Regions from separate parts of the Bradyrhizobium sp. 157 genome, predicted to be linked through region 1. Evidence: riboswitches for the same ligand, from Rfam matches in the RefSeq annotation. Region 1 holds a riboswitch; each other region holds the start of a gene.
The links. Region 1 has a riboswitch for cobalamin ahead of IVA95_RS21165 (ribonucleoside-diphosphate reductase subunit alpha). Riboswitches for the same ligand answer to the same signal wherever they lie in the genome.

Region 2: linked by a shared signal. The riboswitch ahead of IVA95_RS23605 (DUF1636 domain-containing protein) and the one ahead of IVA95_RS21165 (ribonucleoside-diphosphate reductase subunit alpha) in region 1 are both predicted to bind cobalamin.
Region 3: linked by a shared signal. The riboswitch ahead of IVA95_RS23515 (TonB-dependent receptor) and the one ahead of IVA95_RS21165 (ribonucleoside-diphosphate reductase subunit alpha) in region 1 are both predicted to bind cobalamin.

Annotation. Positions count from the first base shown of each region.
Region 1 covers NZ_JADPKF010000079.1:92,118-95,322, forward strand. The annotation lists gene IVA95_RS21165 (ribonucleoside-diphosphate reductase subunit alpha) at 1-1,564, opposite strand, end outside; cobalamin riboswitch at 1,680-1,900, opposite strand; cobalamin riboswitch at 2,034-2,248, shown strand; gene metE (5-methyltetrahydropteroyltriglutamate--homocysteine S-methyltransferase) at 2,388-3,205, shown strand, end outside.
Region 2 covers NZ_JADPKF010000086.1:109,720-112,924, forward strand. The annotation lists gene cobW (cobalamin biosynthesis protein CobW) at 1-797, opposite strand, end outside; gene IVA95_RS23605 (DUF1636 domain-containing protein) at 794-1,168, opposite strand; cobalamin riboswitch at 1,261-1,479, opposite strand; gene cobO (cob(I)yrinic acid a,c-diamide adenosyltransferase) at 1,523-2,176, shown strand; gene IVA95_RS23615 (cobyric acid synthase) at 2,181-3,205, shown strand, end outside.
Region 3 covers NZ_JADPKF010000086.1:92,086-95,290, reverse strand. The annotation lists gene cobT (nicotinate-nucleotide--dimethylbenzimidazole phosphoribosyltransferase) at 1-35, shown strand, start outside; partial or broken gene IVA95_RS23520 (histidine phosphatase family protein) at 46-618, opposite strand; cobalamin riboswitch at 739-940, shown strand; gene IVA95_RS23515 (TonB-dependent receptor) at 1,055-3,205, shown strand, end outside.

The sequences.
Region 1 (3,205 bases):
CGAATGCCTCGCCGTAGAGGTCATGCAGATCGGGCGTCTCGTCCGGCGAGAACAGCGTCCATTCGCCGTCGGCCTCGACGCGCTGCATGAACAGGTCGGGCACCCAGTTCGCCGTGTTCATGTCATGGGTGCGGCGGCGATCGTCGCCGGTGTTCTTGCGCAGGTCCAAAAATTCCTCGATGTCGATGTGCCAGGTTTCGAGATAGGCGCAGACCGCGCCTTTGCGTTTGCCGCCCTGGTTGACGGCGATCGCGGTGTCGTTGGCCACCTTTAGAAACGGCACCACGCCCTGGCTTTCGCCATTGGTTCCCTTGATGTGCGCGCCGAGCCCACGCACGCGGGTCCAGTCGTTGCCGAGCCCACCGGAATATTTTGCGAGCAGCGCATTGTCCTTGACCGACTTGAAGATGCCGTCGAGGTCGTCGGCGATGGTGGTGAGAAAGCAGGACGACAATTGCGGCCGCAGCGTGCCGGAATTGAAAAGCGTCGGCGTCGAGGCCATGAAGTCGAACGACGACAGCAAATCGTAGAACTCGATCGCGCGCGCCTCGCGGTCGATCTCGCGGATCGCCAGCCCCATCGCGACCCGCATGAAGAACGCCTGCGGCAGCTCGATGCGATTGCCGTGCACATGCAGGAAATAGCGGTCGTACAGCGTCTGCAGACCCAGAAACTGGAACGCCAGGTCGCGTTCCGGCTTCAATGCCGCGGCAAGCTTTTTCAGGTCGAAGCGCGCCAGATCGGGATCGAGCAGTTCGGCCTTGATGCCGGCCTTGATGTAGGCCGGAAAGTACTCGCCGTAGCGCTCGGCCATCTCGGCCTGCGATGCGCTGCTCGGCGTATTATGCACGAAAGACAGCACCTCGGTGCGCAGCTTGTCGAGCAAGAGCCGCGCGCTCACATAGGCGTAGTTCGGCTCCTGCTCCACCAGCGTGCGCGCGGCCATCACCGACGCCAGCGCCAGTTCGTCCTCGCTGATGGCGTCATAGAGATTGCGCTGCGTCTCGGCGAGCACCGCGGTGGCGCCGACGCCCTGAAGGCCAGTGCAGGCTTCTTCGATGATCAGCGTCAGCCGCGCGATATCGAGCGGGACCTGCACGCCACTGGCCAGCGTGACACGTAACGAGGGCTTCCCCGATGGCTGGGCGGCCATGGCCGCGTCCTGTCCGGCACGCTGGCGCGTGCGTTCCTCGCGATAGAGCACATAGGCGCGCGCGACCTTGTGATGCTCGCTGCGCATCAAGGCGAGCTCGACCTGGTCCTGCACGTCCTCGATATGAAAGGTGCGGCCCTCGCTCATCCGGCGCGACAGCGCGCCGACGACTTCGGCGGTCAATTGCTCGACGATTTCATGCACCCGGCGGGAGGCCGCCGCGCCATGTCCCTCGACCGCGAGAAACGCCTTGGTCATCGCGACCGAAATCTTGCTGGCGTCGAATTTCGAAACCGTGCCGTTGCGACGAATCACCTGCATCGGCGGCTGCGCTTCCGAGGCGGCAAGCGATTCGGGCAGCAATCGGAGGAATGGAGCGGCGCTGGCTTCGCGATCGAGAGAGAGTGACATCAAGAGACCCCGTGATGGTGTTGGGGCTGGATGTCAGAGAGGACGCTGCTTCAAGTGCACGGGCTGGAAATGCCGGCATGAATCTGCAAGCGCCGCCGGGACACCCCGCCCGTGGACGTTTTTTCGGTGTCGCGGCAGGTCTCCTGGCTCGCAGGTCGCCGTTGTCCCCGTGTCTTCCCAATGCGATGCCGCATCAGTGACGTAAGATTCGGAAACAACTCACTGCTTACAGTTGCGGGGGCAGCGCCGGATTCTCGCGCATTACGCGCGATACACCGGCTTCCCTCTTAGCCACCATGTGTTGGGTCATGGCGGACCGTGACAGCTATATCTCGTGTTATTCGCGTCCGCCTGTCAATGGGAAGAGCAGGTGATGTGCAAGAATTTCGGCGAGGGAACTCTCGGCTGTGAACAACGATTACAACGCGCCGGCGAATATCGCCGAGTTGACGCGCCTGCCGCGTTGCCGATAAGTGGACCCTGTCGTGGTTCTTCGGGAGACGTTCTTCCGAAGCTAAGAGGGAAGCCGGTGCGGCCGAAAAGCCAAAGCCGGAGCTGCCCCCGCAACTGTAAGCGGCGAGCCGCTGTCCAATGAAGTCACTGAAGCCTCACGAGGTTTCGGGAAGGCCGGACAGCAGCATTGACCCGCGAGCCAGGAGACCTGCCTCGACAACATACACGTCCTCGGGCGGGGTGTCCCGGTGGTGCGGTTGCGATTTTCCGCGCGCGCTCTGCCGTTCGCGAAAATCCAGACGTGTCACTTCGGCCTTTGCCCCCAACTTTTGGGGTTAAGCCAATGTCTGGTTCTACGTCTTCTTCCACAATCTCCACTTCCTCACTTCCCGTTGCCTCCCTTGGCACGCCGCGCATCGGTCCGCGCCGCGAGCTGAAATTCGCGCTGGAGAGTTTCTGGTCGGGCGCAACCGACGAGAGGGCGCTGATCGAAACCAGCGTCGGGCTTCGCGCCGCCAACTGGGCGCGCCAGAAAAAGCTTGGCGTCACCGTGATCCCGTCGAACGATTTCTCGTTCTACGACCAGGTGCTCGACACATCCGTGATGGTTGGTGCGATTCCGGAAATCTATCGCTGGAACGGCGGGCCGGTCTCCCTCGCGACTTACTTTGCGATGGCACGCGGCGCGCAAGGCAAGGCGCGTGAAGCGAGCTGCGGCCATATCAATCACGGACACGACGCCGCGCATGGCGTGCCGGCGCTCGAGATGACAAAATGGTTCGACACCAACTACCACTACATGGTGCCCGAACTGGCCAAGGATCAGAAATTTGTCCTCGCCTCGCGCAAGCCGATCGAGGAATACGAGGAAGCCAAGGCGCTGGGTTATCAGACCCGCCCTGTGCTGGTCGGGCCGGTCACGTTTCTCAAACTCGCCAAGAGCAAGAATGCCGGTTTCAATCCGCTGTCCCTGCTTGATCGCTTGGTGCCGGTTTACATCGAGGTCCTGCGCGAACTCGCCTATCGCGGCGCGAAATGGGTGCAGATCGACGAGCCATGTCTCGTGCTCGATCTCGACGTCGTCGCCCGGCAGGCACTGCATTATGCCTATGCGGAGATCGCGAGCGCAGTACCGCAGCTCAAGATCATGCTGGCGACCTATTTTGGCGGGCTGGGCGCCAACCGCGA
Region 2 (3,205 bases), on a different contig from region 1:
GCACCGACATCGGTGACTTCCGGAAGCTCGATGACGACAGAGGTAAAGTCATTGTGCTCGTGCTCGCCGTCATGATGCGACGGGCGCGCGGCGAGATCATCTTCCGCCGCCGCTTCAAGACCCAGGATCACGCGCGCATCGACCGCGCCGTCCACGACTGGCAGCATCGGCACGCGGCGTGGCATCTCGGCTTCGATCGCAGCCCGCGCTGCTTCAAGCCCTACCGATCCGGCAAGGTCCGCCTTGGTCAACAGCACGATGTCGGCGCAGGCGATCTGGTCCTCGAACACTTCTGACAGCGGCGTCTCGTGATCGAGATTGTCGTCGGCCGCACGCTGCGCTTCCACCGCATCCGGATCCGGCGCGAAGCGACCGGCCGCGACGGCCTCCGCATCGGCCAGCGCGATCACGCCGTCAACCGTGATCCGGGAACGAATCTCCGGCCAGTCGAATGCCTTGAGCAAGGGCTTCGGCAGTGCCAATCCAGATGTCTCGATCAGGATATGGTCGGGCTTCACGTTGCGTGCGAGCAATTGCTCCATGGCCGGAATGAAATCGTCGGCCACGGTGCAGCAGATGCAGCCATTGGCAAGCTCGACGATGTTTTCGGCCGGACAATTGGCATCGGCGCAAGATTTCAGGATGTCCCCATCCACGCCTTCGCTGCCAAACTCGTTGACGAGCACGGCAAGCTTCTTTCCATTGGCATTGGTGATCAAATGCTGGATCAGCGTCGTCTTGCCAGATCCAAGAAAGCCGGTGACGACCGTGACGGGGACTTTTGCGAGCGAGTTCATTCGGCGGCCTCCGGCACGACGGCAATAGGTGGAATGCGGGCGAGCGATTGCTTGCGAAAGATCTCCGGACGGCTGCGCCACGGCACGATGCCGTCGGACGCAGCCGCATAGGCTGACGCGCCGGCGATCACATCGCGCGCATTGGTTTCCGACAGACGGCCGTAGACATAGCACCACCGTCCCGGCGCGCTGAGCGCGACCGAGCAGCCCTGACTGCACGCGGACAGGCATTCGACCGGAACCACACCGACGCCATCAGGCACACCGGCCTCGAGAATGGCGGCATGCAGGCGCTCGCCGGGCGTGGTCTCGCCCTCGCCGAGCGTCTGGCCGGCACGGCAGGTGATGCAGACGTGAAGTGTGACAGTCATCGCCCCTTCCAGGATAAACAGCGGGAGCGATGAGGTGCGCGAATCCATCCGAAGGAAGGCTCGCTTCCCCGTCGCGGAACACCCCGTCCGCCGGTCTCAAACGTTGCGCTGGCAGGTCTCCCGGCTTGCGGAGCAGGATTTTGTCCTTCGATGTCCGCCTTCCCGACCCCGTTCGGGGCAGTGGCTTCGGGCATCTCTCCGGTCACGGTCGCGGGGGCGGCTGCTTTTCGAACCCAAACCTCTCGATTTGAGCCCTATCGCATTCCCTCTTCGCCTGTCATAGGACAGGAACCAACGCAGGCCCACCATTTGCCCAAGCTAGCTACTTGTCAAGCCGAAGGACCACGTCAGATGATGACTGAACAGGATGCCGCCGAGGACGAGGACGTCGTGGCCTCCGAGGCTTCGAGTGGTGCCCGCCATGCGGCGAAAATGGCAAAGAAAAAGCTCGCCCGCGACAAGATCATGGCGACCAAGAGCAGTGAGAAGGGACTGATCATCGTCCATACCGGCGCGGGAAAGGGAAAATCGTCCTCCGCCTTCGGCATGATCGTCCGCTGTGTCGCGCATGGCTTTCCCTGTGCGGTCGTGCAGTTCATCAAGGGCGCCTGGGATAGCGGCGAGCGACGCCTGCTCACCGGGCATTTCGGCGATCTCTGCCAGTTCCATGCGATGGGAGAAGGCTTTACCTGGGAAATCCAGGACCGCGCCCGCGATATCGCCGCCGCAAAGGCAGGCTGGGACAAGGCGAAGCAACTGATCCTGGATTCCCGCTTGCGCATGGTCGTGCTCGACGAGATCAACATCGCGCTTCGATATGACTACCTGGACATAGCTGAGGTCGTCGACTTCCTGAAGACCTCGAAGCCGCCGATGACGCATGTCGTTCTCACCGGACGCAATGCCAAGGAGGAGTTGATCGAGATCGCCGATCTCGTCACCGAGATGACGCTGGTGAAACATCCGTTCCGTTCTGGCGTCAAGGCCCAGCCGGGCGTCGAGTTCTAATTCGATGGCGCGCGCATTGATGATCCAGGGAGCCGGCTCGGACGTGGGCAAATCGCTCATCGTCGCGGGTCTCGCGCGTGCCGCCAAGCGACGCGGCTATCGCGTGCTCCCATTCAAGCCGCAGAACATGTCGAACAATGCAGCCGTGACTGTCGATGGCGGCGAGATCGGCCGCGCGCAGGCGTTGCAGGCGTTGGCTGCCGGCGTCGAGCCGCATACCGATATGAACCCGGTCCTCTTGAAGCCGGAAACTGATGTCGGCGCCCAGATCATCGTGCATGGCAAGCGCATCGCCACGGCCCGCGCGCGCGAATACGCATCCCTGAAACCTTCGCTGATGGGCGCGGTGCTCGAGAGCTTTGCGCGGCTGAAAGATCGCGCCGATTTCGTGCTCGTCGAAGGCGCCGGCAGCCCGGCCGAAGTGAACTTGCGCAAATCAGACATCGCCAATATGGGCTTTGCCCGGAGAGCCGACGTTCCCGTGGTGCTGATTGGCGATATCGACCGCGGCGGCGTCATCGCGCAGCTCGTCGGCATCAAGACCGTGATCAATGCGGACGATGCCGCGATGGTCCAGGGTTTTCTGATCAACAAATTCCGCGGCGATCCCACACTGTTTGACGACGGCTATCGGCTGATCGAAGCCCGGACATCCTGGCGCGGCTTTGGGGTGCTGCCCTACTTCACCCGGGCCGGCGAACTGCCGGCCGAAGATGCGCTGGGGCTCGGTGAGGCGCGAAAACCTGGTCAATGCAAGATCGCGTTTCTCGCGCTGTCGCGGATCGCCAATTTCGATGATCTCGATCCGCTCAAGCTCGAGCCCGGCGTCGACCTCGTGATGGTCCGCCCGGGAGAGGCCATTCCCGGCGACGTCAGGCTCGTGATCATTCCCGGCTCGAAATCGACGCGCGGCGATCTCGCCTTCCTGCGCGCGCAGGGCTGGGACATCGATCTGCTCGCGCATCACCGCCGTGGCGGTCATGTGCTCGGCGTCTGCGGCGGCTACCAGATGCTCGGGCGGAGCGTGGC
Region 3 (3,205 bases), on a different contig from region 1:
TTGCGCAAGCCAACGTGCCGGATCGGCCGGCCTGATGACGGCGCTTCAAGCAGCGCGCTGATTGACCGATAGCACCCGCCAGCCATTCGACAGCCGATCGATGCGAGTGAGGAAGAGCGGGTCGATGACGAAGCGGAGGGCAGCCTACGGGGTGAGGTCAAGTGCGATGCACAGCGCAGCGCGGATGGTGCCGGAATGGACGACAAGGATTGCCGGTCCGGTCCCGATCTGATCGAGGCCCTGCCGAACCCTGACAATCTGATCTTCAAAGCTTTCGCCGCCCGGCGGCCGGGAGCGAGCCGGATCGCTCCAGAACTTTGCGTAGCCTTCGCGGCCGGCAGCGGCGAGATCGTCGTGGCGCTGCCCGGTCCAGTCGCCAAAATCCTGCTCGCGGAATTCGGGCACCAGGATCGGGTCACGCCCCAGCGCACGCGCCGTGTCGACGGTTCGTCGCGACGGGCTTGCGTAGCTTGCGGCGTCCTGCGGCAGATGCCGTCTCAGCGCTTCAAGTTGCGTCCGGTCGTTGAGATCCGCGGGGGCGTCCGAGGCATGGATCGTCCCTGCGACGCCATTGACGACGGCATGCCGGACCAGCCAGAGGAAGGTGTCCCCTTCCATTCAACGTCTCCACCTACGTCAGAGCAGTAACGCGATAGCACGCTCCGGTAAGCAATTGTCAATGTAGAGATCGCTGCGACAAGGACACCGAGACTGCACATTGACTCCGTGCTCGTCTTAATCCTAGATGCACGCGACGGTTTCCCCTTACGGGGGTGAAAAGGGAATGCGGTGCGAGGAGGTTTCCTCAATGCCGTAGCTGCCCCCGCAACTGTGAGCGGAGAATGTTGCGTCACGAGCCACTGGGCATCTCGGTCCCGGGAAGGCGACGCAAGGTAACGACCCGCAAGCCAGGAGACCTGCCGTCAGCCGTGGTCACACGCGAAGATATCGGTCGGGGAGTACAGACATTCGGCTTCACCCGAGGCTTAGCAAGCTGGAGGTTGAGACCTGGGTCGCTGTGACGTGCCACTGACGTCATACCGAGGTATCAACCATGTCGTCTCTTCGTGCCGCCCGGTCGGGCCAATTCTTGCTCGCATCCGGCGTTCTCTCTTATTTTGCTTCCCTCGACATCTCCGTGGCCTGGGCGCAACAGGCGAGCTCCCGTGAGCAATTGCCACCCGTCGAGATTTATCCGGGTGCCGATCAGAAGCGCAGACCGGCAAGGCCGGCCGGTCGCGACGAACGCGGCGCGCGCCATACGGCGGCAAGCAGAGCCACGTCCGCCGCGACAGCACCGAAGCCTGATGAGCAAGCAATGCAGACGCCGCCGAACACGAACGCTGTCGCCAAGGGCGCTTCGCGTCTTGGCCTGACCGTGCGCGAGATTCCGGCAACCGTCGAGGTGATTTCAGCTGAGACGATCCGTGAGCAAGGCTATCGGACGGTGTCGGAAGTCGCGCAAGGCGCGGTCGGCGTGACGTCCGGTGACAATCCGGCCGAGCCCTCGGCCTTCTCGATGCGCGGCTTCACCAACAGCCAGATCAACGTGCTCTACAACGGCATCAAGATCGGTCCGCAGAACATGACGTCGCGTATCATGGATGCGGCCAATCTCAAGGCAGTGGAGTTTCTGAAGGGACCAGCCTCACTGTTGTCGGGCGAGGGTGCCGCCGGCGGTGCGGTCAATTTCGTGACCAAGCAGCCGCACATCGGGCCGATCCGGAACGAGGCGTACTTCTCCTATGACTCGCTGAATTCGTTCCGGAGCTACTACGGCTCCGGCGGCAGCACCAACATCCAGGGCCTGGACTACCGGTCCGACATCAGCCGCTCCTCACTCAACGGTTTTGCCGATGACACCAACACGAAGACGCTCGACGTATCGGGCCAACTGAATTACCGCATATCCGATAATCTCAAGGTCTGGGGCGCCATCGAATACAAGGAGGACCGTTCGAGGGCCTATTGGGGCGTGCCGCTCGTTCCGGTCGCCTTCAGCGGATCCCATGCCACAGCCGGCATTGTCTCCGGGAGCTACGTCTCGAACTACAACGGATCGAACCTGGGGCCCGTCACGATCGACGACCGCACCTTCAACAACAACTACAACGTTCTCGATAATCGTAACGTGGCGAAGGAGGTGTGGCTTCGCGGCGGCTTCGAGCTCAGGCTCGCACCCGGTCTGACCCTGAAGAGCCAGGCCTATGGCTATGGCGCCGAGCGCGAGTGGCTCAACAACGAAGTTGAGGCGTTCAACGCCAATTCGAACCTGGTCGATCGCGAGCGCTTCTACGTGGCGCATCGCCAGAAGCTCGCAGGCAACATCACCGACTTGACCTGGGATGCGAACATCGTCGGTATGGATAACCGCCTCGTGACGACGGTTGCGGCGAGCGGCCTCGATTTCGTCCGCCCGGGTGCCGCCAACTTCCCCCACGACCTGGTCGCGCTGGTCGATCCCGCGCGTGGATACTACGGCCTGCTGACGACGCAGCGACAGACCGCTCGAATCGACAATGAGTCCCTGTCGTTCGAGGATCGCCTTAAGATCACACGGACATTTGCTCTGGTCGGTGGCCTGCGCATGGAGCATATCGGGCTCGACCGGAATTCGACCGACGCGAACGGCGTGGTGAAGACGGGCTTTCCCTTCTCGAAATCCTGGATGCCGGTGACGGGCCGCATCGGCTACACTTGGGAGGCCGTTCCCGGCCTGACGTTCTTCAGCCAATACGCGACGGGTGCAGACGTGTCGGCCAATAACATTTTTCTGCTCGGGCCGCTCCAGCCGCTCGACCTGACAACGTCGCGGACCTATGAAACCGGCGTGAAGCATCTGTTCTGGGACAACCGGGCGGAGTGGTCGTTCTCAGCCTTCGATATCCTGCGCAAGAATGTCTATGCGGCGGCCGGCGGCATGCAGCTCAACTTCGCCGGACGGCAGGAATCGAAGGGCGTGGAGCTCGCAGCCTCCATGCGCCTGACGGAAGCCTGGCGTGTGTGGGGCAACATCGCCTATATCGACGCGCGCTATGCCGACTACAATTTTGCTGGTGGCTCGTTTTCCGGGAATACGCCGCCGAACGTGCCGCGCGTCGTCGCGAACGCCGGCGCGTCCTACCGGTTCTTCACGCCGTGGCCGGTCGAGCTCGGGGTGATCGGCCGCCATGTCGGCGATCGCTACAATACCGATGCCAACACC